Regions from separate parts of the Teichococcus cervicalis genome, predicted to be linked through region 4. Evidence: predicted binding sites of a transcription regulator. Region 4 holds the regulator's gene; each other region holds the start of a gene.
The links. Region 4 encodes LexA, which represses DNA repair genes until DNA is damaged. Its sites were predicted from a motif close to TGTTCTANNTANGTTC; they were not measured.

Region 1 (5,132 bases), 180 kb from region 4:
GAACAGCCCGGTATAGGTGGCCGGGTTGGAGCGCGGGGTGCGGCCGATCGGCGACTGGTCGATGTCGATGATCTTGTCGAGATGTTCCAGCCCCTCGATCCGCTCATGCGGGGCGGGGACGGTGCCGGCGCCCATCAGCCGGCGCGCCACGGCCTTGTAGAGCGTCTCGATCACGAAGGTCGATTTGCCGCCGCCGGAGACACCGGTGACGCAGGTGAAGGTGCCGAGCGGCAGCCCCGCCGTGACGCCGCGCAGATTGTTGCCGGTGGCACCGACCACGCGCAGCATGCGCGCGGGGTCCGGCGCGCGCCGCTTCTCCGGCACGGCGATGTGCCGGCGGCCCGAGAGATAGGCGCCGGTGATGCTGTCCGGATGCGCCGCCACCTCCTCCGGCGTGCCCTGGGCGATGACACGACCGCCGCCGGCGCCGGCCGCCGGGCCGATATCGATCAGATGGTCGGCGGTGCGGATGGCGTCCTCGTCATGCTCGACGACCAGCACGGTGTTGCCGAGGTCGCGCAGCCGCCGCAGCGTGGTCAGCAGGCGCTCATTGTCGCGCTGGTGCAGGCCGATCGAGGGCTCGTCGAGGACGTAGAGCACGCCGGTCAGGCCGGAGCCGATCTGGCTGGCCAGACGGATGCGCTGGCTCTCGCCGCCCGACAGCGTCGCCGAGGAACGGGCCAGCGACAGGTAGTCCAGCCCGACATCGAGCAGGAAGCGCAGCCGCTCGATGATCTCCTTCAGGATGCGGCGGGCGATCTCGGCCCGCTGGGGCGTCAGCGTGGCCTCGACCCCCTCGAACCAGGGCAGGGCCTTGCGGATCGACAGGTCGCTGGCCTCGGCGATGTGCCGGCCGGCCACCTTCACCGACAGCGCCTCCGGCTTCAGCCGGGCGCCGCAGCAGGCATGGCAGGGCCGCTCCGCCTGGTAGCGCGAGAGATCCTCGCGCACCCAGGGATTGTCGGTCTCGCGCAGCCGGCGGGCCAGGTTGGGCAGCACGCCCTCGAAGGGCTTCTTCACCTCATAGGCGCGCAACCCGTCCTTGTAGCGCAGGGTGACGACCTCATCCCCCGTGCCGTTCAGGATGCCGCCGCGCACCTTGGCCGGCAGCTCGCCCCAGGGGGTGCTGGTCTTGATGCCGAAATGCTTGGCCAGGCTGGTCAGCGTCTGGTCGTAATAGGGCGCGCTGTTGCCGGCCCAGGCGGCCACCGCCCCATCGGCGATGCTGCGCCCCTCATCCGGCACCACCAGCGCGGCGTCGAAGAAGCTCTCGGTGCCGAGTCCGTCGCAGGCCGGGCAGGCACCCTGCGGCGAGTTGAAGGAGAACAGCCGCGGCTCGATCTCCTCCAGCGTGAAGCCGGAGACGGGGCAGGCATAGCGGCTGGAGAAGACGGTGCGCTCGGGCTCCGCGCCCTCCTTCGCATCGGCGGCCTCGGCATAGGCGACGCCATCGGCCAGGCCGAGCGCCGTCTCGAAACTGTCGGCCAGGCGCTGGGCCAGCCCGTCATTGCCGACCACGACGCGGTCGACCACCACCTCGATATCGTGCTTCTTGCGCTTGTCGAGGGCGGGGGCGTCCTCGATCCGCATCAGCGTGCCGTTGATCTTCACCCGCTCGAAGCCGCGGCGCTGGTATTCGGCCAGCTCCTTGCGGAACTCGCCCTTCTTGCCGCGCACCACGGGGGCCAGCAGCAGCAGCCGGGTGCCCTCCGGCATGGCCAGCACGCGATCGACCATCTGGCTGACCGTCTGCGCCTCGATCGGCAGGCCGGTGGCCGGCGAATAGGGCACGCCGGCCCGCGCCCAGAGCAGGCGCATATAGTCGTGGATCTCGGTCACCGTGCCGACGGTCGAGCGCGGATTGTGGCTCGTCGTCTTCTGCTCGATTGAGATGGCCGGCGACAGGCCCTCGATGGAATCGACATCCGGCTTCTGCATCAGCTGCAGGAACTGCCGCGCATAGGCCGAGAGGCTCTCGACATAGCGGCGCTGGCCCTCGGCATAGATGGTGTCGAAGGCGAGCGAGGATTTGCCCGAGCCGGACAGGCCGGTCAGCACCGTCAGCGTGTGCTTCGGGATGTCGATGTCGATGTTCTTGAGGTTGTGCTGACGCGCGCCGCGGATGCGGATCTGGTCGTTTTGGCCGGTGGGCGTTTGCGGCTTCGTCACGTCAGGCTCCTGGGGGCGAGCGTTCGCATTGTGTTCCTGTTGTGCCAGGATTAATATACGGGGGGAAGAGGGCGCAACAGGCCCCGCGCTGCCAGACCGACCGGCGAGACGACCTCGGGGGGTGGCAACGTGGCAGCGGGATGGCTAGGTTGCGCCGACGCGCCCCGAAGGGCGCACATCAAGGTGATGATCCGCCCCGCCGGCCGGAACGCCAGCCCCGTTTGCAGGGGACGGGCCCCGGCCGCGCAGGGCCAGAACGGGTGAAGGACCAGACGGCATGGCCGGCAGCGTCAACAAGGTGATCCTGATCGGCAATCTGGGGAAGGACCCGGAGGTGCGGAATTTCCAGAATGGCGGGCGCGTGGTGAATCTGCGCCTCGCCACCACGGACACATATAAGGACCGCGAGGGCAATCGCCAGGAGCGGACCGAGTGGCATTCGGTGGCCATCTTCAACGAGAAGCTGGGCGAGATCGCCGAGAAGTATCTGCGCAAGGGCAGCAAGGTCTATATCGAGGGCAAGCTCGAGACCCGGAAGTGGCAGGACCAGTCCGGCCAGGACCGCTACTCGACCGAGGTGGTGCTGCGCAATTTCGGCGGTGAGCTGACCCTGCTCGACGGCCGCGGCGAGGGCGGCGGCATGGGTGGCGGCGGCGGCTCCGAGGGCGGCGGTGGCTATGGCGGCGGTGGCCGCTCCTCCGGCGGCTATGGCGGCGGCGAGCGCAATGGCGGCTCGGGTGGCGGCGGCCGGCCGCAGCGCGGCGGCTGGGACGCGCCCAAGGGCGGCGGCAGCGACCTGGACGACGACATCCCGTTCTGAGCGGCCTTGTGCCGCCCTGGCAGGTGCGGAGACCCAGCCCGCAGGCATCATCGATGCCTGCGGGTTTTTTCATTCCCGGCTGGCCTCCGGAGGCGGCCCGGCCGGTCTCCGCACCGGGCACACAGCTTCGGCATCTGGCTGACAAGGCCGGGAAGGGGCATTGCCGGGCCTGCCGGCTCTGCCAAGCTCCGCGCGCCATCGCCCCGGCGCCGCCATCGCTCGGGGTGGGAGCCGGACGCGGCTTCCGGATGGCGTCGTGTCCGGGGAGAGCAGAGCGTGAACGCTGCCGAGTTTCTGGAAGGGCTGAGGGCCGATCCGCTGGCCTTCCTGCGCCGCCATGTCTTCTACGTCGTCGGCCTGCCCTCGGGCACGGCGCACCGGCGCGAGCATTTCCCGTCCTTCCGCGCCGCCGGCGCCGCGGAGACGCCCAGCCTGACCATCCCGACCCGCTCCGTGCCGCCGCGTCGCGGGCTGTTCGAGATCGATGAAGACACCGCCAGCTTCGAGGGCTTCCAGACCGGCCTGGCCGGGCAACTCGGCCGCAGCCGGAGCCGCGACAAATTCACCCTGCGGCCCGCCGGTGGCGGCGCGGCCGACCGGCAGCTGGACGCCTGGTATGTGCCGATGAGCGACCAGCAATCCGGCGCTGTGACCTCCTATGTCGTGCTGCCCGGCGAGGGCGGGCCCGACATCGCGCTGACCTCGCAGCTTTCCGGCTGCACCTTCGGCCTCGGCATGGCGGCGCGGGATGGCAGCCGGATCGTCTCGCACACCAGGCCCGACCCGTCCTATGCGGGCGGGGCCGCCGGCAAGGCCGCCTTCGGCCCGATGGCGGACATCTTCGACCGCCAGTCCCGGCCGGGGCCGCGCGCCTATGGCAACCCGGACAACCGGGCGACCATCATCGGCCTGCGCCAGCAGGGGCAGTGGCGCTTCTTCGCGCAGACCTACCAGACCCTGCCGAACCGGCTGCTGAGCGTCGAGCGGCTGAACGGCTGAGGCCCGGCCTCAGGCCGCGCCGCCGGCCTCGGCCGCCAGCCAGTCGCGCAGCCGGGCCAGCGCCGGCTCGCCGGCGCGTTCGGCATCGTGCAACAGGGTGAAGTGGCGCGAGGTCGGCCGCAGATAGGGGTGCGGCGCCGCCACCCGCCCGGCGGCCAAATCCGGCCCGACCAGGGCCTGGATGGCCAGGGCGACGCCCAGCCCCTCCGCCGCCGCGTCCAGCGCCAGAGCGATGCTCTCGAAGCGCGGGCCGCGCCTTGCATCCACCCCCTCGATGCCGGCGGCGGCCAGCCAGCGCGGCCAATCCTCCGGCCGCTGCCGCGAATGCAGCAGCGGCTCCCGCCGCCAGTCGAAGCCGGCCAGGCGGGAGGGGGCGCAGACCGGCAGTATGGCGATCGGCACCAGCGGCAGCATGGCCAGGCCCGGGCGCGGCCTGGCATCGGTCACCGCGATCACCGCGTCGAAGGCACCGGGGGAGAGCTCCAGCGGGTCGGCGCTGGTCTCGAGCTCGATCTCCAAGCCCGGATGGGCGGCGCGCAGCCGGCTCCAGCGCGGGATCAGCCAGCGGCTGGCGAACAGGGTGTAGGCGCCGATGCGCAGCCGCTGCGGCGCCGCGTGGCGCATGGCGCCCAGGCCGGTGGCGATGCGGTCCAGCCCCTCCCGCGCCGCGGCGAACAGCGTCTCCCCGGCCGGGGTCAGCTGCAGCCCGGCGGCCGTGCGGGTGAAGAGCGCGGTGCGCAGCTCCTCCTCCAGCGCCCGCACGCCGCGGCTGACGGCGCCGGGTGTCACCGACAGCTCGGCCGCCGCGCGGGTGACGCTGCGGTGGCGCGCCGCCGCCTCGAAGCTGCGCAGCGCGACCAGGGAGGGAAGGCGGCGATAGGTCATGCGGCGTTGAGCCTAGCTCAACGAGGGCTGCGAACAAATCGATTGGCGCCGGCGGGGGCTGCGGCCAGCCTTGCCGGGCCGGCGCGCTCCGGCCCAGCACCAAGAGGAAACGCCATGCATCTCCGTCCCCCCGGCCCGCCCGCCGGTGCCGAGGCGATTCCGGACAGCCACGGGCTGAACCTGTTCCGCGCCGATCCGGTGCTGGGGCGGCTCGCCTCGCTCTATCTGCCGCCCGACCTCGCCGCGCATCTGGCGCCGC
Region 2 (5,132 bases), 1.4 Mb from region 4:
AGCGCCAGGCAGATCAGGCTCAATGCGGCCCAGGCGAGTGGCGAGAACAGTTTCAACGCACTCAGCCTTGCCATCCATTCCCGGTCGAGATCGGGCATCAGCCCCGGCGTCTCCCCGTCGGTGTGGCGCAACCCGGCATACAGCGAGGTCAGCACTGTCTGTGCACCGACGATGCCGAGCGGCAGCAGGCTGACGGCCAGTGCCCGGTGCAGGGAGGTCGCCTCCTCTGCAAGCCACTGGTTCTTCACAAAGGTCAGCCAGAGCCAGAGCGCCAGGGCCGAGCCGCAGCAGGCGATGAGCCAGCGTCCCCAATTCTGCTGAAAATGGCGGCGGTGCGCCTCCAGCTCCAGCGCTGCCCAGGCATAGCCGATCACGCTGGCCAGCAGCAGCACAAGCGCGGCGCCGGTGGTGTGCCAGCCATCGAGATGGTTCGGGACGAGCAGAAGAGCGGATAAAATGGCGGCCCAGATCAAGCAGGGCCAGACGATACACCGCTGCAGCTGCGGCGCTGTCAAAGGCGACGCGGTTTTGCTGTTCGCCTGCTGTGGTCCGCTCTCCTGGCGGCCGCCTGCGGCGCCGGGCCTCTGCTGGGCTGGGGTGCTGCCTTGCAGCGAATAGCTCGGCAGGGCCACGCAGCTCTGCCTTACCGCCCGGACCAGCAGCGCTGCCGACGCGACCAGGATAAGGAACCAGGCCAGGTGAGGCGGACAGTAATTCCGGATCGCCCACAGAGATCGTGCGACGAGTTCGGGCAGTAGCGCGAGGACCAGGAGAGCGGGCAGCAGGATCAGCCAGATCAGCAACAGGTTGCGCAGCCACAGCGCCAGCCCGGCCATGGTGTCGGTCGAGGCCAGGCCGGTGCTGGGGGTGAGGAAATTGGTCCAGCGGCGGAGTTCGCGCAGCGGTGCGGCCTCGGGGTGGCGCAGAGGCGCGGGCGGGGCGCCCTGCAGCCGGGGTGGCTCCGGCCTGCCCAGCGCCGCCTGCACCTGCTGCACGGCCCTGAGGCGCGCGGCAGGCGGATCCTTCTCAGCCTGCGGATCGCGTTTCACCTGCTCGGCGATCCAGCGGGTCAGCCAGCCGCCAGCATAGCCTCCCCCCGAGACGGTCGAGAGATAGTGGAACTGCGCCAGCAGCCCGCGCCGCGCCAGGCCCTGGAGAACCCCGATCGAAAAGGCCGCGCTGCGGATGCCGCCCCCCGACAGGCACAGGGCGGCGGGCGCGGCGTCATACATGGCGTCCAGATAGGCGGGCCAGTCCTTCGGCGCCTCCCTGCCCCAGATCGCGGCATATTCCTCGGCCAGGGCCTTCTGGCGGTCGACATGGATGTTGTGGCCGGAGGCGTCTTCGCTGGCGCCGCCGGGCGCGGCCCCGCCGCTGATGGCAGCGTTCATGGCCGCCTCCCGGAGGGGGGCTGCCGTCCCGGCGGCGGGTCTTCGAGCCCGGCCTGCCTCTCGGCCACCCTGTGCCGGCTGGCGGCCTCCTCCTGGGTCAGCGTGATCGCGGCCTGTACGATCTGCATCAGCAGGCCCGGCCGGCCATCGGGCTGGGTGTCGCATAGGGCCCGGAAGCGGGACTGCTCCGCCGCGGCCGGGGCGCCCTCCCTCGCCGGCAACACCATGGCCGAGGTGCTGAGCGCCGTGACGCAGGCCACCAGCAGGGGCGGCAGATGCGGCACCTCCATATAGGTCTTCTGCATCGCCGCGATGTGCTGGGCCACGCTCTCCGATGGCGAGCCCGAGCGGCCGTGGATGGCACCGCCGGGCTGTACCGTAGCGCGCGCGGTGCTGCGGGTCGCCGTCTCGCGCGCCGCGCCGACGGCGCGCCGGGCGTCCTCCTCCTGCCGCTTCAGCGTGGCCACGAGGTCGATCTGGCCCTGGCGACCGGGCGCGTCCGGAGCCATCAGGTTCAGGGCGTCCTGGGCTTCCGACAGTTTCCCGCTGGCCTCGCGCAGCCGGGTCTCCGCCTGCTCCAGCGCGGCCTTGTCCACGGCCGCGCTGCCGGCCAGGGCATCGCCCTGGGCGGCCCCGCCAATGCCGGCCATGGCACGGCCGAAGGCGCCGGCGGCGGTCTCGGCGCCCAGCAGGGTGACCATGGTGTCGCCGTAGCGGGAAAGGATCAGCGCGTAGCTGATCGGCCCCACCGCGCCATTGGCATAGGCCTCGCAGGCCCGGTACAGCCCGTCGCGCAGCAGCTGGATGGTGGCCATGCGCTCGGTCAGCTGGGCCATCGCCTCGCTCCGCGCGCGCGAGGCGCTGGCCGCGGCGGCGAGGGAGGCCGGGCTCTGCCATTGCGGCGGCGTGGCGTCGAGCTGCGCCGAGGCGCTGGCCTGGTGGCTGGTGGACAGCGCCTTCGCCACATCCGGGCTCGGCTCCAGGCAGGTGATCTGTGCCGGAACGGCGGACAGGCCAGCGGCCGGTGCCTGGGCGGGGCGCGAGACGACGGCCAGGCGGGTTTCCGCCTCGGTCGCCAGGGTGGCGACATGGCCGAAATTCCGCTGATCGCAGCCGCCAAGCCACAGCAAGCCGAGGCCAGTGAGCCCAAGGGCAGCAGGCCGCATGCGCCGCATCCTTTGCGATTTCTATTCGATTTCGCAACGTATCGGCTCACGGGAAATTTTTATGTCAATAATTCGTGATTCAGAAACCTTCCGGGCGGGCCCTTGCTGGTTTCGGCATTGATAGAACATATGAGGAACATAGTTCCGGGATTGCCTGTGCCATGGATCTGCGCGCCAAGCTCGCCCTGCTGGCCGATGCCGCCAAATACGATGCCTCCTGCGCCTCCTCCGGCACCGAGAAACGCGATTCGCGGGCGGGGGGGCTCGGCAGCACCGAGGGCATGGGCATCTGCCACGCCTATGCGCCGGATGGGCGCTGCATCTCGCTGCTGAAGGTATTGCTGACCAATGCCTGCGTGTTCGACTGCGCCTATTGCATCAACCGCGCCACCTCCAACGTGCCGCGCGCCCGCTTCACGGTGGACGAGCTGGTCCGGCTGACCCTGGCCTTCTACCGGCGCAACTATATCGAGGGGCTTTTTCTCAGCTCCGGCATCATCCGCTCGCCCGACTACACGATGGAGCAGCTGGTGCGCGTCGCCCGCACACTGCGCGAGGCGCATGGCTTCCTCGGCTATATCCACCTGAAATCCATCCCCGAGGCGGCGCCGGAATTGCTGGCCGAGGCCGGGCGCTGGGCCGATAGGCTGTCGATCAATATCGAGCTGCCGCAGGAGCGCAGCCTGCAACGCCTGGCGCCGGAGAAGCGCCCGCCCGCCATCGGTGGCGCCATGCGGCTGCTGGCCAGCGGCATCGAGGAGGCGAAGGAGGCCAAGCGCAGCGCCCGCCGCGCCCAGCCGCCGCGCTTCGCCCCCGCCGGGCAATCCACCCAGATGATCGTCGGCGCCGATGACAGCGACGATCGCCGCATCCTGACCACCGGCGCCACGCTGTATGGGCGCTACAAGCTGCGGCGCGTCTACTACTCGGCCTATTCGCCGATCCCGGACGCCTCCTCCGCCCTGCCGCCGCAGGCGCCGCCCTTGCTGCGGGAGCACCGGCTGTACCAGGCCGACTGGCTGCTGCGCTTCTACGGCTTCGGCACGGAGGAGATTCTCTCGGGCGGGGAGGGCGGCATGCTGGATCTGGAGATCGATCCCAAGCTGGCCTGGGCGCTGAAGCACCGGGCGATCTTCCCGCTCGACCTCAACCGGGCGGGGCGGGAGGAATTGCTGCGGGTGCCGGGGCTCGGCGCGCGCAATGTCGACCGCATCCTGGCGGCGCGCGGGGCGGGGGCGGTCCGGCTGACGGATCTGGCGCGGCTGCGGGTGCCGCTGCGCAAGGTGGCGCCCTTCCTGCTGGCGCCGGACCACCGGCCGCCGCCGGGGCAGATCGATTCCGCCCTGCTGCGGCAGCAGCTGCGGCCGGGCAGCGCCTTCGCCGCCGCGGCGCGGCCGGCGCAGCTGGCGCTCGCCCTGTGATCCCCGTGCAACTGGACGGCCCGGCCGATGTGGCGGGGTGGCGGCGGGCGGCGCGCGGGCTGCTGGCCGCCGGCATCCGGCCCGAGGATGTGGCCTGGCGCCTGCCCGGCGAGGCGCCCGGCCTGTTCGATGGCGCGCCGCCCGCGCTGCCGGCGGCGTCCTCTCCGCTCGCCGTGCCGCGCCCGGTGCTGGAGCTGGTGGAGCGCGCCCTGCTGCATGCGGACCCGGAGCGTTTCGCGCTGGCCTATGCGCTGTTCTGGGCCGGGCGGGCGCGGCCGGCGCTGCTGCGCGATCCCACGGATGCGCGGCTGGCGCGGCTGTCGGCGATGGCGCGGGCGGTGCGGCGGGACGCGCACAAGATGCATGCCTTCCTGCGCTTCCGCGAGGTGGAGACGGAGGCCGGCCCGCGCAGCGTCGCCTGGTTCGAGCCGGAGCATCATATCGTCGAGGCGGAGGCCGGCTTCTTCCAGCGGCGTTTCGCCGCGCTGCGCTGGTCGATCCTGACGCCGCGGCGCTGTGCGCATTGGGATGGCGAGGCCGTGGTGTTCGCCCCCGGCGCCCGCCGCGAGGACGCCCCCGCCGAGGATGCGGCGGAGGATCTCTGGCGGATCTATTTCGCCAGCATCTTCAACCCGGCGCGGCTGAAGCCCGAGGCGATGAAGGCCGAGATGCCCAAGAAGTACTGGAAGAACCTGCCCGAGGCGGCGGTGATCCCGCAGCTGATGCGCGGCGCCGAGGGCCGCGTGCAGGCCATGCTCGGCCAGGAGTTCGCAGCGCCCCGCCGCCGCCAGAAGGCCCACTGAAGGCGGGGTCCGGGGGGACCCTGTCCCCCCGGATTCTTCCCTTCATTCCGCCGGCAGCCACACCTTGAAGGTGGCCCCCGCCCCTTCCTGGCTCTCGATCAGCAGCTGGCCGCGATGCCGGTTGACGATGTGCTTGACGATGGCGAGGCCGAGGCCGGTGCCGCCATCCTTGCGGTTGCGCGCCTTATCGACGCGGTAGAAGCGTTCGGTCAGGCGCGGGATGTGCTCGCGGGCGATGCCCGGCCCGTCATCGGTGACGCTGAGCACGATGCCGGGGCGCGGATTGCCGGTGCGGGCGACGCAGAGCCGCACCGTGCCGCCCTCCCGCCCATGGCGCACCGCGTTCTCCAG
Region 3 (5,132 bases), 1.4 Mb from region 4:
GGTCGATGATGATTCGCTGCTGGCCGAGGCCTATGCGCTGGCGCTGCGCCAGGCGGGCATGCAGGTCACCACCGTCTCGGCCCCCGAGCAGGCGATCGACGCCATGGCCGCCATCAACCCCGACCTGGTGCTGATGGACATGCAGATGCCGGGGGTGGAGGGGATCGAGCTGGCGCGCATCATCCGCCAGAGCCGGCGCAGCCTGTCGCTGCCGATCCTGTTCCTCTCGGCCGAGCAGGATGAGCAGCGGCAGATCCTGGCGCGGCGCCTCGGCGGCGACGACTTCATCCCGAAGCCGGTGGATCTGGACCGGCTGGCGACGCTGGTGCGGCTGCGCGCCGAGCGCGCCCGGGCGCTGCGCGCCATGATGGACACGGACAGCCTGACCGGGCTGCTGAACCATGCCCGCTTCAAGGACCGGCTGGAGCTGGAGCTGCTGCGCGCCTGGCGCGAGGGGCAGACGCTGAGCCTGGCGCTGATCGACCTCGACCATTTCAAGTCGGTCAACGACACGCATGGCCATCTGATGGGCGACCGGGTGATCCGCGGCCTGGCGCGCAGCCTGCAGCGGCGGCTGCGCCGCACCGATCTGCTCGGCCGCTATGGCGGGGAGGAGTTCGCGGTGCTGCTGCTGAACACCCCGCCCGAGGCGGCGCGCGGCCTGATCGACGCCATCCGCAGCCGCTTCGCCGCGACCGTGTTCGAGACCGGGACGGCGCCGCTGCGGGTCAGCTTCAGCGCCGGCATCGCCGGGCTGCCGCCGGAGGGGAGCGGCGAGGCTGGCGGCGCGGCCGAGGCGATGATATCGGCGGCCGATGCGGCGCTGTATGCCGCGAAGCGGGCCGGCCGCAACCAGGTGGCGCTGGCCGAGCCGCAGGAGGTCTCCCGCCATGCCGATCGATGAATCGCGTCGCTTCCTGCCGGTCTCCATCGCGGTGCTGACCGTCTCCGACACCCGCGACCTGGCGAGCGACCGCTCCGGCGCGCTGCTGGCCGAGCGGATCGAGGGCGCCGGGCACCGGCTGCACAGCCGTCAGATCGTGCGCGACGAGGTGGATGCGATCGAGGCGGTGCTGCGCGGCTGGATCGCCGACCCGGAGGTGGATGTCGGCATCACCACCGGCGGCACCGGCATCACCGGCCGCGACGTGACGCCGGAGGCCTTCGACCGGGTGCTGGAGAAGCGGATCGAGGGCTTCGGCGAGCTGTTCCGCATGCTGAGCTACCAGAAGATCGGCACCTCGACGATGCAGTCGCGCGCCATTGGCGGGGTCGCGGGCGGCACCTACCTGTTCGCGCTGCCGGGTTCCTCGGGCGCGGTGAAGGATGGCTGGGACGACATCCTTCGGTTCCAGCTGGATGCCCGCCACCGCCCCTGCAACCTGGTCGAGCTGATGCCCCGCCTGCAGGAACATCTGCGCTAACCGAAGGCGGGGTCCGGGGGGACCCTGTCCCCCCGGCGGGGATCGGACGCACTGCGTCCGATGGGGCAGAGCCCCCTGCGCTTTTCAGAACAACGCCAGCTGCTTCGGCAGGCTGAGATCCTCCGGCGGGCAGAAGGCCGAGCAATCGAGCCCCTCGCCCTCCCGCTTCCCCAGCCCCAGCCTCTGCGCCGCGACGCGGAAGCGCCGCGCCAGCATCTCGGCATAGGGGCCGGTGCCGGACATGCGCTGGGCGAAATCGCTGTCATAGACGCGCCCGCCGCGGGTCTGCCGCACCAGGGAGAGCACCTTGTCGGCGCGGTCGGGCATGTGCTCGCGCAGCCAATCCTCGAACAGGCCGGCGATCTCCAGCGGCAGGCGCAGCAGGACGTAGCCGCCGCGCGTCGCGCCGGCGCTGGCGGCGCGTTCCAGGATGCGCTCCAGCTCCATGTCGTTCACCGCCGGGATCATCGGCGCAGCCAGCACGGCGGTGGGCACGCCGGCCTCCGACAGCCGGGCCAGCGCGTCCAGCCGGCGGGCCGGCGTTGCCGCGCGCGGCTCCAGGATGCGGGCCAGCGCCGGGTCGAGGGTGGTGACGGAGAGGCAGACCCGCACCAGCCGCCGCGCCGCCAGGCGCTGCAGGATGTCGAGGTCGCGCAGCACGCCGGCCGATTTGGTGACGATGGTGACGGGGTGGCCGAAGCGCTCCAGCACCTCCAGCACGGTGCGGGTCAGCTTCAGTCGGCGCTCCACCGGCTGGTAGGGGTCGGTGTTGGAGCCGAGCGCGATGGGGCGCGGCACATAGCCGGGCTTGCGCAGCTCCTTCTCCAGCAGCGCGCCGATCTCCGGCTTGAACTGCAGCTTGGTCTCGAAATCCAGCCCGGGGGAGAGGCCGAGATAGGCGTGGCTGGGCCGGGCGTAGCAATAGACGCAGCCATGCTCGCAGCCGCGATAGGGGTTCACCGCGCGGTCGAAGCCGACATCGGGGGAGCTGTTCCAGGCGATGGCGGAGCGCGCGGCGTCGCGCGTCAGGGTGGTGGGCAGGGGCGGCAGCGCGCCGAAGGCCTCTTCCAGCGTCTGCCAGCCATCGTCGAAGGCTTCCAGCGCCAGCCGGTCGAAGCGCACGGCCGGGTTGCTGGTGGCGCCACGGCCCTTGCGCGCCCCGTCCAGCAGCGTGGTGGCGGCGGCGCGGATGCTGCCATCCGGCATTGACGGGTTCCCCTTCCGTTCGCGCGACTCTTTCGCCAGCGGCCCGGCGAAGTCAAGAACATCATAAGAACGCCGAAAGCGCCCTGGCGGCGCCGGGCCAGGGCCGGGCGACTCGGGCGGCGGTCTGGTCCGGGGCCGGCGTTCCCGTTATGTCTGATCCGGGCGCGGAGACCGCGGCGCCCCAAGGGGCCGGGCCATGAGGAACGACACGCTGCTGATCTTCGCCGCCGCGCCGCGGCTCGGGGTGGTGAAGCGCCGGCTGGCCAGGGGCATCGGCCCGGTGGCGGCGCTGCGCTTCCACCGCGCGCAGCTGGCGCAGATGGCGCGCGGCCCGGGGCGGGACCGGCGCTGGCGCACCATCCTGGCGCTGGCGCCCATCGGCGGCGGCGGGCTGCCCGGCTGGCTGCTGCGCGGCTTCCCGCGGCGCGGGGCGCAGGGCCCGGGCGATCTCGGCCAGCGGCTGGCGCGCTGCACCGCGCGGCATCCGGGCCGTGTCGTGGTCATCGGCAGCGACATTCCCGGCATCACGGCCGACGACATCGCCGCCGCCTTCCGCGCGCTGGGCCGCGCCGATGCGGTGTTCGGCCCGGCCGAGGATGGCGGCTTCTGGCTGGCCGGGCTGGCGCCGCGCCGCCCCGCCCGCCCCTTCGGCGCGGTGCGCTGGGACAGCGAGCACGCGCTGGCCGACACGCTGGCCAATTTCGCCGGCCGGCGCATCGCCCTGCTGCGCACGCTGCGCGACATCGACACGGCGGAGGACCTGCTGGCGCTGCGGCAGGATCGCCGCGCCTGGACCGGGCTGCGCCGGCTGCGCGCCCGCCCCGCGCCGCCGCGCCGCGCCGAGCGCAAGCGGAAGCGCTGAGCCGAGGGACATCGCGATGCTGCCCGATCCGATGGCGCTGGCGGTCACGCTGGGCGCGGCCCTGGCCGCCGGGCTGGCGCGCGGCTTTTCCGGCTTCGGCGCGGCGCTGATCTTCATCCCGCTGGCCAGCGCGGCGCTGGGGCCGCAGCTGGCGGCGCCGGTGCTGCTGCTGGTCGACAATGTCACCGCCCTGCCGATGCTGCCGCCGGCCTGGCGCCGGGCGGATCGCGGCCAGGCGCTGTCGCTGGCGGCCGGCGCGCTGGCCGGCGCCCCGGCCGGGGCCTGGCTGCTGCTGCATCTGCCGCCGGAGACGCTGCGCTGGGGCATCTGCGCCCTGGCGGCGGCGATGCTGCTGCTGCTGGCCTCAGGCTGGCGCTATGGCGGAAGGCCGGCGCTGCCGCTGTCGCTCGGCGTCGGCGCGGCGTCCGGGCTGTGCTCGGGGGCGGCGCAGCTGGGCGGGCCGCCGGTGGTGGCCTATTGGCTGGGCGGCGCCATCCCGGCGGCGCAGGTGCGCGCCAATCTGGTGCTGTTCTTCGCCTGCAGCGGCGCCATCAGCGCGGCGGTGTATCTGGCGGGCGGGCTGCTCGGGCTGCAGGCGGCGCTGCTGGCCGCGCTGGTGGCGCCGCCCTATGCCTTCGGCATCTGGGTGGGCAGCCGGCTGTTCGGCCTGGCCAGCGAGGCCGGCTTCCGCCGCGCCTGCTTCCTGCTGATCGGGCTGGCGGCGCTGCTCGGCCTGCCGCTGTGGGACGGGCTGCGCTGAGGCGGCGGCGACGAAGGGGCGGCGGCGCTCAGGGCATGGCGCCGGCGCGCGGCCGGCGCGCCGTCAGGTCAGCGCCGCCCGCCAGCCTGCCCTGCCCGCGCCGGGAGGCCGCGCGGCCCTAGGATCCGCCCGGCACCTTGCCGTTGAACAAGGACCCCATCTGGGATTGCAGGCTGCTGGCAGACTGGCTGAGCTGGCTGTTCAGCTGCACGCCGATCAGGCCGTAATTCACGGCCACCAGGCCGCCGGTGACGGTGTCGAGCTCGGACTCCGCCAGGGGCAGAGGGGCCTCCGGCAGCTGGGGCTGCGCCGGCTGTGAGGCTTCCGGGAGCGCCTTCGGGTCCTGGGTCATGGTTGCCACCTTTCATGCCGCGCGGGAGGGTGCTGGAGGAGCGGGTCCTGTCGGGGAGCGCAGCCCGCCGCGCCGGCCCGGCCCGCGAGCCGGGCGGTGCGGCATCGGCGAGGGCGGGGTCGGCAGCCGGGCTGAGCCTGCGGCCCAGGGGACGAGCCTGGACCTCACGGGAAGGCTACACTCACCCGGGCGGGGCCGCGCAACACAAGAACGGCATCGCAACAAGCCGGCGGGCAGCACCGCGCCGGCGGCGCTCAGGCCGCGTCGGGATGCCGCAGCAGCAGGGCCAGGTTGCGCATGATCGCCGCCGTCGCGCCCCAGACGTAATGGGTGGCATGCGGCCAGACATAGAAGCTGCGCCGCTCGCCCTTCCAGATCGCCGTGCGGCGCTCCGGCAGCGCCGGGTCGAGCAGCGCGGCGAGATCGTATTCGAAGGCCTGCTCCACCTCATCCGGCGAGGGGAGGATGTTCAGCGGCGGCTCCAGCAGCGCCAGCACCGGCGTCACGTGATAGCCGGTGCCGGTCACA
Region 4 (5,132 bases):
TCGGGGAGGGGGCGAAACGGGTGCGTACGGTCATTGCTCGGCCAATTCCTTCGAGCCGGTGCTTCTACCACCACACACCCTCGCTGTAGAGTGCGCGTGTCGGTTGAGAAGCCATGCCCTCAGATCACGCCATCGCCGCGCCGCATGCCACCGCCGCCCCGCGGGCGCGGCCGCGGCGCGGCCTGGCCCTGGCGGGGCGGGGCGTTGCGGCGGGTGTGGCGGCGCGGCTGGAGGCGGAATGGGCCCGGCTGCCGCTGTGGTGGCCGGTGGCGCTCGGACTCGGGCTGCTGCTGTATTTCGCGCTGCCTGTGGAGCCATCCGCCGCCTGGCTGGGGCTGGCGCCGCCGCTGCTGGGCGCCGCCCTCTGGCTCGGCCGGCGCGGCCGGCCGCTGCCGGGGTGGTGGCTGGGGCTGCTGGGCTGCGCCGCCATGGGCTTCGGTTGGGGGGCGTGGCAGGCCGCGCTGCAGCCGCCGCCGCTCGACCTGCCCGCGCGCGCCGTGCTGGTGCGGGGCGAGGTCGCCTCGGTGGAGCAGCTGCCCGGTGCGCTGCGGGTGACGCTGCGCGGCGCCGTCTGGGCGGAGGGCGCGGCGCCGGCGCCGCGGCTGATCCGCCTGCGGCTGCGCGCCGGGGATCCGCTGCGCCCCTGGCCGGGCGAGGTGCTGCGGGTGCGCGCCCTGCTGCGCCCGCCGCCGGCGCCGGCCGCGCCCGGCGCCTGGGATTTCCAGCGCGACGCCTATTTCTCGGGCCTGGGCGGCTCCGGCTTCGCCATCGGTCCGGCCGAGCGGGTCTCGGCCCGGGCGAAGGGCGGCGACGGGCTGGCGGCGGGGCTGCGCGCGCGGCTGGAGCGGCGGGTGATGGACAGCCTCTCGGCCGCCGGTTTCCCGGGGGCCAACGGGGCGATCAGCGCCGCCATGTTCACCGGCAGCCAGGCCGCCATCCCGGCCGAGGCGATGCAGGCCATGCGCGATTCCGGCCTGGCGCATCTGCTCTCCGTCTCCGGCCTGCATGTCTCCATCGTCATGGGGCTGGGCTTCGCGGTGACGCGCTTCCTGCTGGCGCTGTGGCCGGCGCTCGCGCTTCGCCTCGACAGCAAGCGGGTGGCGGCGCCGGTCGGGCTGCTGCTGGGCTTGCTCTATGTGCTGCTGACCGGGCTGCAGGTGCCGATGCTGCGCAGCTTCGGCATGGCGGCGCTGGTGGTGCTGGGCGTGCTGCTGGGGCGGCGGGCGCTGTCGCTGCGGGCGCTGGCCCTGGCGGCGGCCATCGTCATGCTGATGGCGCCGCAGGCGCTGCTCGGCCCCTCCTTCCAGATGAGCTTCGCCGCCGTGCTGGTGCTGATCGCAGGCGCCGAGGCGGTGGCGCCGCGCCTGGCCGCCTGGCGCCGCGCCGCGGCGGCGCGCCATGCGCTGCTGCCCTGCCTGCTCTGGCCGCTGGGCCTGCTGCTGACCTCGCTGCTGGCCGGGCTGGCGACACTGCCCTACGGGCTGCACCATTTCGGCCGGCTGCAGCTCTATGGGCTGGCGGCCAATATGGTGGCGGTGCCGCTGACCTCCTTCCTGGTGATGCCGGCCGGGCTCGCCGCCATGCTGGCCTGGCCGCTGGGGCTGGAGGATTGGCCGCTGTGGATCATGGGCTGGGGGGTGGAGGGGGTGCTGTCCGTGGCGCGCGGCGTCGCCGCCTGGCCGGGGGCGGCGCTGCCGGCGCGGCCGATGCCGGGCTGGGGGCTGGGCCTGCTGAGCCTCGGCCTGGTCTGGCTCTGCCTGTGGCGGCAGCGCTGGCGGCTCTGGGGGGTGCCGCTGATCGCGCTCGGCCTGCTCAGCGGCCTGGCGGTGCGGCCGCCGGACATCCTGGTCTCCTCCGATGCGCGGCTGATCGCCATCCGCACCGGGGCCGGGGTGGCGCTGCAGCGCCAGCCGGGCGGCACCGCCTTCCTGCGCGATTCCTGGCTGCGCGGCTGGGGCGAGGAGACGGGCAGCAGCCTGCCGATCGACCAGCCCGGCCTGCCGGGCCTGTCCTGCGACGCCAGCGCCTGCCGCTTCCAGCCCGATCCGGCGGGGCCGGCGGTGCTGCTGCTGCGCGCGCCGCGCCCGGCGTCGCGCGGCCGGGGCAGGGGGCCCGAGGCGGCCCCGCCCGAGCTGCGCGCCGAGCCGGTCTGCGGCCGGGCGGCGCTGCTGCTCTCGGCCGAGCCGATCCGTGGCCGCTGTGCGGAAAGCCTGGTGCTGGACCGCTTCAGCGTCTGGCGCGACGGCGCCCATGCGGTCTGGCTGCGCCCGGGCGGGGTGGAGATCCTGTCCGACCGCGCCTGGCGCGGCGCGCGGCCCTGGGTGCCGCCGCGCCCGCTGCCGCGCAACCGCGCTGCCCAGGCCAGCGCGGCGGCGGAGCCAGCGCTCAGTATCGGCGCAGCAGACCCACCAGACGACCCTGCACCCTGACCCGGTCGGGGCCGAAGATGCGCGTCTCGTATTGCGGGTTGGCGGCCTCCAGCGCGATGGAATTGCCCTTGCGGCGCAGCCGCTTCAGCGTGACCTCGTTCTCATCCACCAGGGCCACCACGACCGAGCCGTTCTCGGCCGTGTCGTCGCGGCGGATGATGACGGTGTCGCCATCCAGGATGCCCATGCCGATCATCGAATCGCCGGCGACCTCCAGCGCGTAATGATCGCCCTGGCCGAGGAGGGCCATCGGCACCTCGACACTGGCGCCCTGGTCGCGCAGCGCCTCGATCGGCAGGCCGGCGGCGATGCGGCCATAGAGCGGCAGCTGCACCGCCCCGGCCTCCGCCGCCGCATGCGCGACGCCGGGCAGGTTCGGCGCGAAATTGCCGCGGATGACATTCGGGGCGAAGCCGGGCGGCGCGAAGCCCGGCGCGGCCTCGGGGCGCGGCGCCTCGGCGGGGGCGGCCGTCTCGGCGAGGGGGGTGGGGGCGGCGGACTGGGCCAGGCTCTCGGGCAGGCGGATCACCTCCAGCGCGCGGGCGCGATGGGCGCGGCGGCGCAGGAAGCCCCGCTCCTCCAGCGCGGTGATCAGCCGGTGGATGCCGGATTTCGAGCGCAGCTTCAGCGCGTCCTTCATCTCCTCGAAGGAGGGCGAGAAGCCGGTGTCCCGCAGGTGCCGGTCGATGAACGTCAGCAACTCATGTTGCTTGCGGGTCAGCATGGGGGGCGCTCCCTGGCGGCATGGGGCAGCCGCGAACAAAGCGGCAACCAGAGAGATGTTCTACGAAAGTTCTTTCGCGCCGGTCAACTGCGGAATGCCGTATTTTCCGCGACTTGTCCCTGATGCCTGCGACGCTTCAGATGCCCAGCTCCGACAGCAGGATGATCTCGACCGTTTCGCCCGCCGGCAAGGCGGGGGCGTGCGGGGCGCGGCGCAGCAGCGCCTCGGCCCCGGCCAGCACCCGCATCATCGAACTGTCCTGGCGCTGCGCCGCGGTGACCAGCAGCTGGCCTTCTTCGCTGCGGCTGACGAAGGCGCGCATGTAGTCCTCTCGCCCGTCATTCTGCGGCAGGTCGGCGGCGGTGACGGCGCGGCGGAAGGGCGGCGCCGTGTCCGGCAGCCCGCTCAGCCGGGCGATGGCCGGCCACAGGAACAGCACGGCGCAGGTCAGCGCCGAGACCGGATTGCCCGGCAGGCCGAGCAGCGGGGTCTCGCCCAGGCGGCCCCAGATCAGCGGCTTGCCCGGGCGCATGGCGATTTTCCAGAAATCCACCTCGAGCCCCTGCGGGGCCAGGGCCTTCTGCACCAGATCATGCTCGCCCACGCTGGCGCCGCCGGTGGTGACCAGCAGGTCGCAGCCGCGTGCGGCGCGGGCGGCGCCGGCGATGCTCTCCACGCGGTCCTCGGCGATCGGCAGCACCACGGGCTGGCCGCCAAAGGCGCGCACCAGCGCCGCCAGCGCATGCGCGTTGGAGGAGACGATGCCGCCCTGCGGCAGCGGCTCGCCCGGCAGCACGATCTCGTCGCCGGTGGCCAGGATGGCGATGCGCGGGGCGCGGTGCACCGCGAGCCAGGGATGGTTGGCCGCCGCCGCCAGCCCGATATCGCGCGCCGTCAGCCGGCGCCCGGGAGCGAGAAGAATATCGCCGGCGCGGAAATCCAGCCCCTCGGGGCGGATCCAGCGCCCGGCGCGCACGGTTTCCCGCACCGTCACCACGCCCTCGCCGGCGGTCGCATCCTCCTGCAGCAGGATGGCATCCGCCCCCTCGGGCAGCACGGCGCCGGTGAAGATGCGCACCGCCTCGCCAGGGCCGACCCGGCCAGCGAAGGGATGCCCGGCCGGGGCGCTGCCGGTCACCCGGAGTGTCGCGCCCTCCACCCCATCGCCGGCGCGCAGCGCATAGCCATCCATGGCGGAGACGGCGGCGGGGGGCTGGGTCAGCCGCGCCGCCACCGGGGCGGCCAGCACGCGGTTCCAGGCCTCGGGCAGCGACACCGTCTCGGCGCCGGTGGCGGAGAGGGCGGCGAGGATGCGCGCCCTGGCTTCCTCGACCGGCAGCATCAGGCGGCGTCCCAGACGCCGGATTTGCCACCCGATTTATGGGCCAGCCCGATCCCCTCGATGCGCATGCCCCGGTCGATCGCCTTGCACATGTCATAGACGGTGAGCGCCGCGACCGAGACGGCGGTCAGCGCCTCCATCTCCACCCCGGTGGGGCCGGTGGTCTTCACCCGCGCCTCGATGGCGATGGCATTCTCGCCCTCCGGCACCAGGTCGAGCTGCACGGAGGAGAGCGCCAGCGGGTGGCAGAGCGGGATCAGGTCGGACGTTTTCTTGGCGGCCATGATGCCGGCCAGCCGCGCCACGCCCAGCACATCGCCCTTGCCGATGCCGCCCGTACGGATCGCGGCCAGCGTCGCCGGCGCCATCTCCACCCGGCCGCGCGCGATGGCGAGCCGGGCGGTGGCCGGCTTGGCCGAGACATCGACCATCACGGCACGGCCCTCGGCATCGAAATGCGTCAGCCCGCCGGGGCCCAGGGGCTGCCCGGCGGGCTGCTCGCCGCTGTCGCCGCTCACCCGGCCTGCACCATGGCACGGGCGGCGCCGGTGACGTCGGGCTGGCGCAGCAGATGCTCGCCCACCAGGATGCAGCGGGCGCCGGCATCGGCCATGCGGCGCACATCCGCCGGGTTGCG

Region 1: the regulator LexA is predicted to act here: its motif matches at 2,190-2,205, upstream of uvrA (excinuclease ABC subunit UvrA).
Region 2: the regulator LexA is predicted to act here: its motif matches at 2,681-2,696, upstream of QE401_RS15500 (putative DNA modification/repair radical SAM protein).
Region 3: the regulator LexA is predicted to act here: its motif matches at 2,687-2,702, upstream of QE401_RS15715 (PA0069 family radical SAM protein).

What each region holds. Positions count from the first base shown of each region.
Region 1 covers NZ_JAUTAJ010000004.1:945,638-950,769, forward strand. The annotation lists gene uvrA (excinuclease ABC subunit UvrA) at 1-2,169, opposite strand, end outside; gene ssb (single-stranded DNA-binding protein) at 2,447-2,989, shown strand; gene QE401_RS08315 (hypothetical protein) at 3,266-3,988, shown strand; gene QE401_RS08320 (LysR substrate-binding domain-containing protein) at 3,998-4,873, opposite strand; gene QE401_RS08325 (acyl-CoA dehydrogenase family protein) at 4,988-5,132, shown strand, end outside.
Region 2 covers NZ_JAUTAJ010000004.1:2,480,618-2,485,749, reverse strand. The annotation lists gene QE401_RS15510 (patatin-like phospholipase family protein) at 1-1,391, opposite strand, end outside; gene QE401_RS15505 (hypothetical protein) at 1,388-2,557, opposite strand; gene QE401_RS15500 (putative DNA modification/repair radical SAM protein) at 2,719-3,978, shown strand; gene QE401_RS15495 (TIGR03915 family putative DNA repair protein) at 3,984-4,781, shown strand; gene QE401_RS15490 (ATP-binding protein) at 4,824-5,132, opposite strand, start outside.
Region 3 covers NZ_JAUTAJ010000004.1:2,529,394-2,534,525, forward strand. The annotation lists gene QE401_RS15705 (GGDEF domain-containing response regulator) at 1-904, shown strand, start outside; gene moaB (molybdenum cofactor biosynthesis protein B) at 891-1,424, shown strand; gene QE401_RS15715 (PA0069 family radical SAM protein) at 1,509-2,630, opposite strand; gene QE401_RS15720 (TIGR04282 family arsenosugar biosynthesis glycosyltransferase) at 2,827-3,492, shown strand; gene QE401_RS15725 (sulfite exporter TauE/SafE family protein) at 3,509-4,252, shown strand; gene QE401_RS15730 (hypothetical protein) at 4,371-4,604, opposite strand; gene QE401_RS15735 (NUDIX hydrolase) at 4,859-5,132, opposite strand, start outside.
Region 4 covers NZ_JAUTAJ010000004.1:1,130,609-1,135,740, reverse strand. The annotation lists gene gltX (glutamate--tRNA ligase) at 1-34, opposite strand, end outside; gene QE401_RS09155 (ComEC/Rec2 family competence protein) at 114-2,429, shown strand; gene lexA (transcriptional repressor LexA) at 2,386-3,153, opposite strand; gene QE401_RS09145 (molybdopterin molybdotransferase MoeA) at 3,290-4,495, opposite strand; gene moaC (cyclic pyranopterin monophosphate synthase MoaC) at 4,495-4,926, opposite strand; gene trpC (indole-3-glycerol phosphate synthase TrpC) at 5,010-5,132, opposite strand, start outside.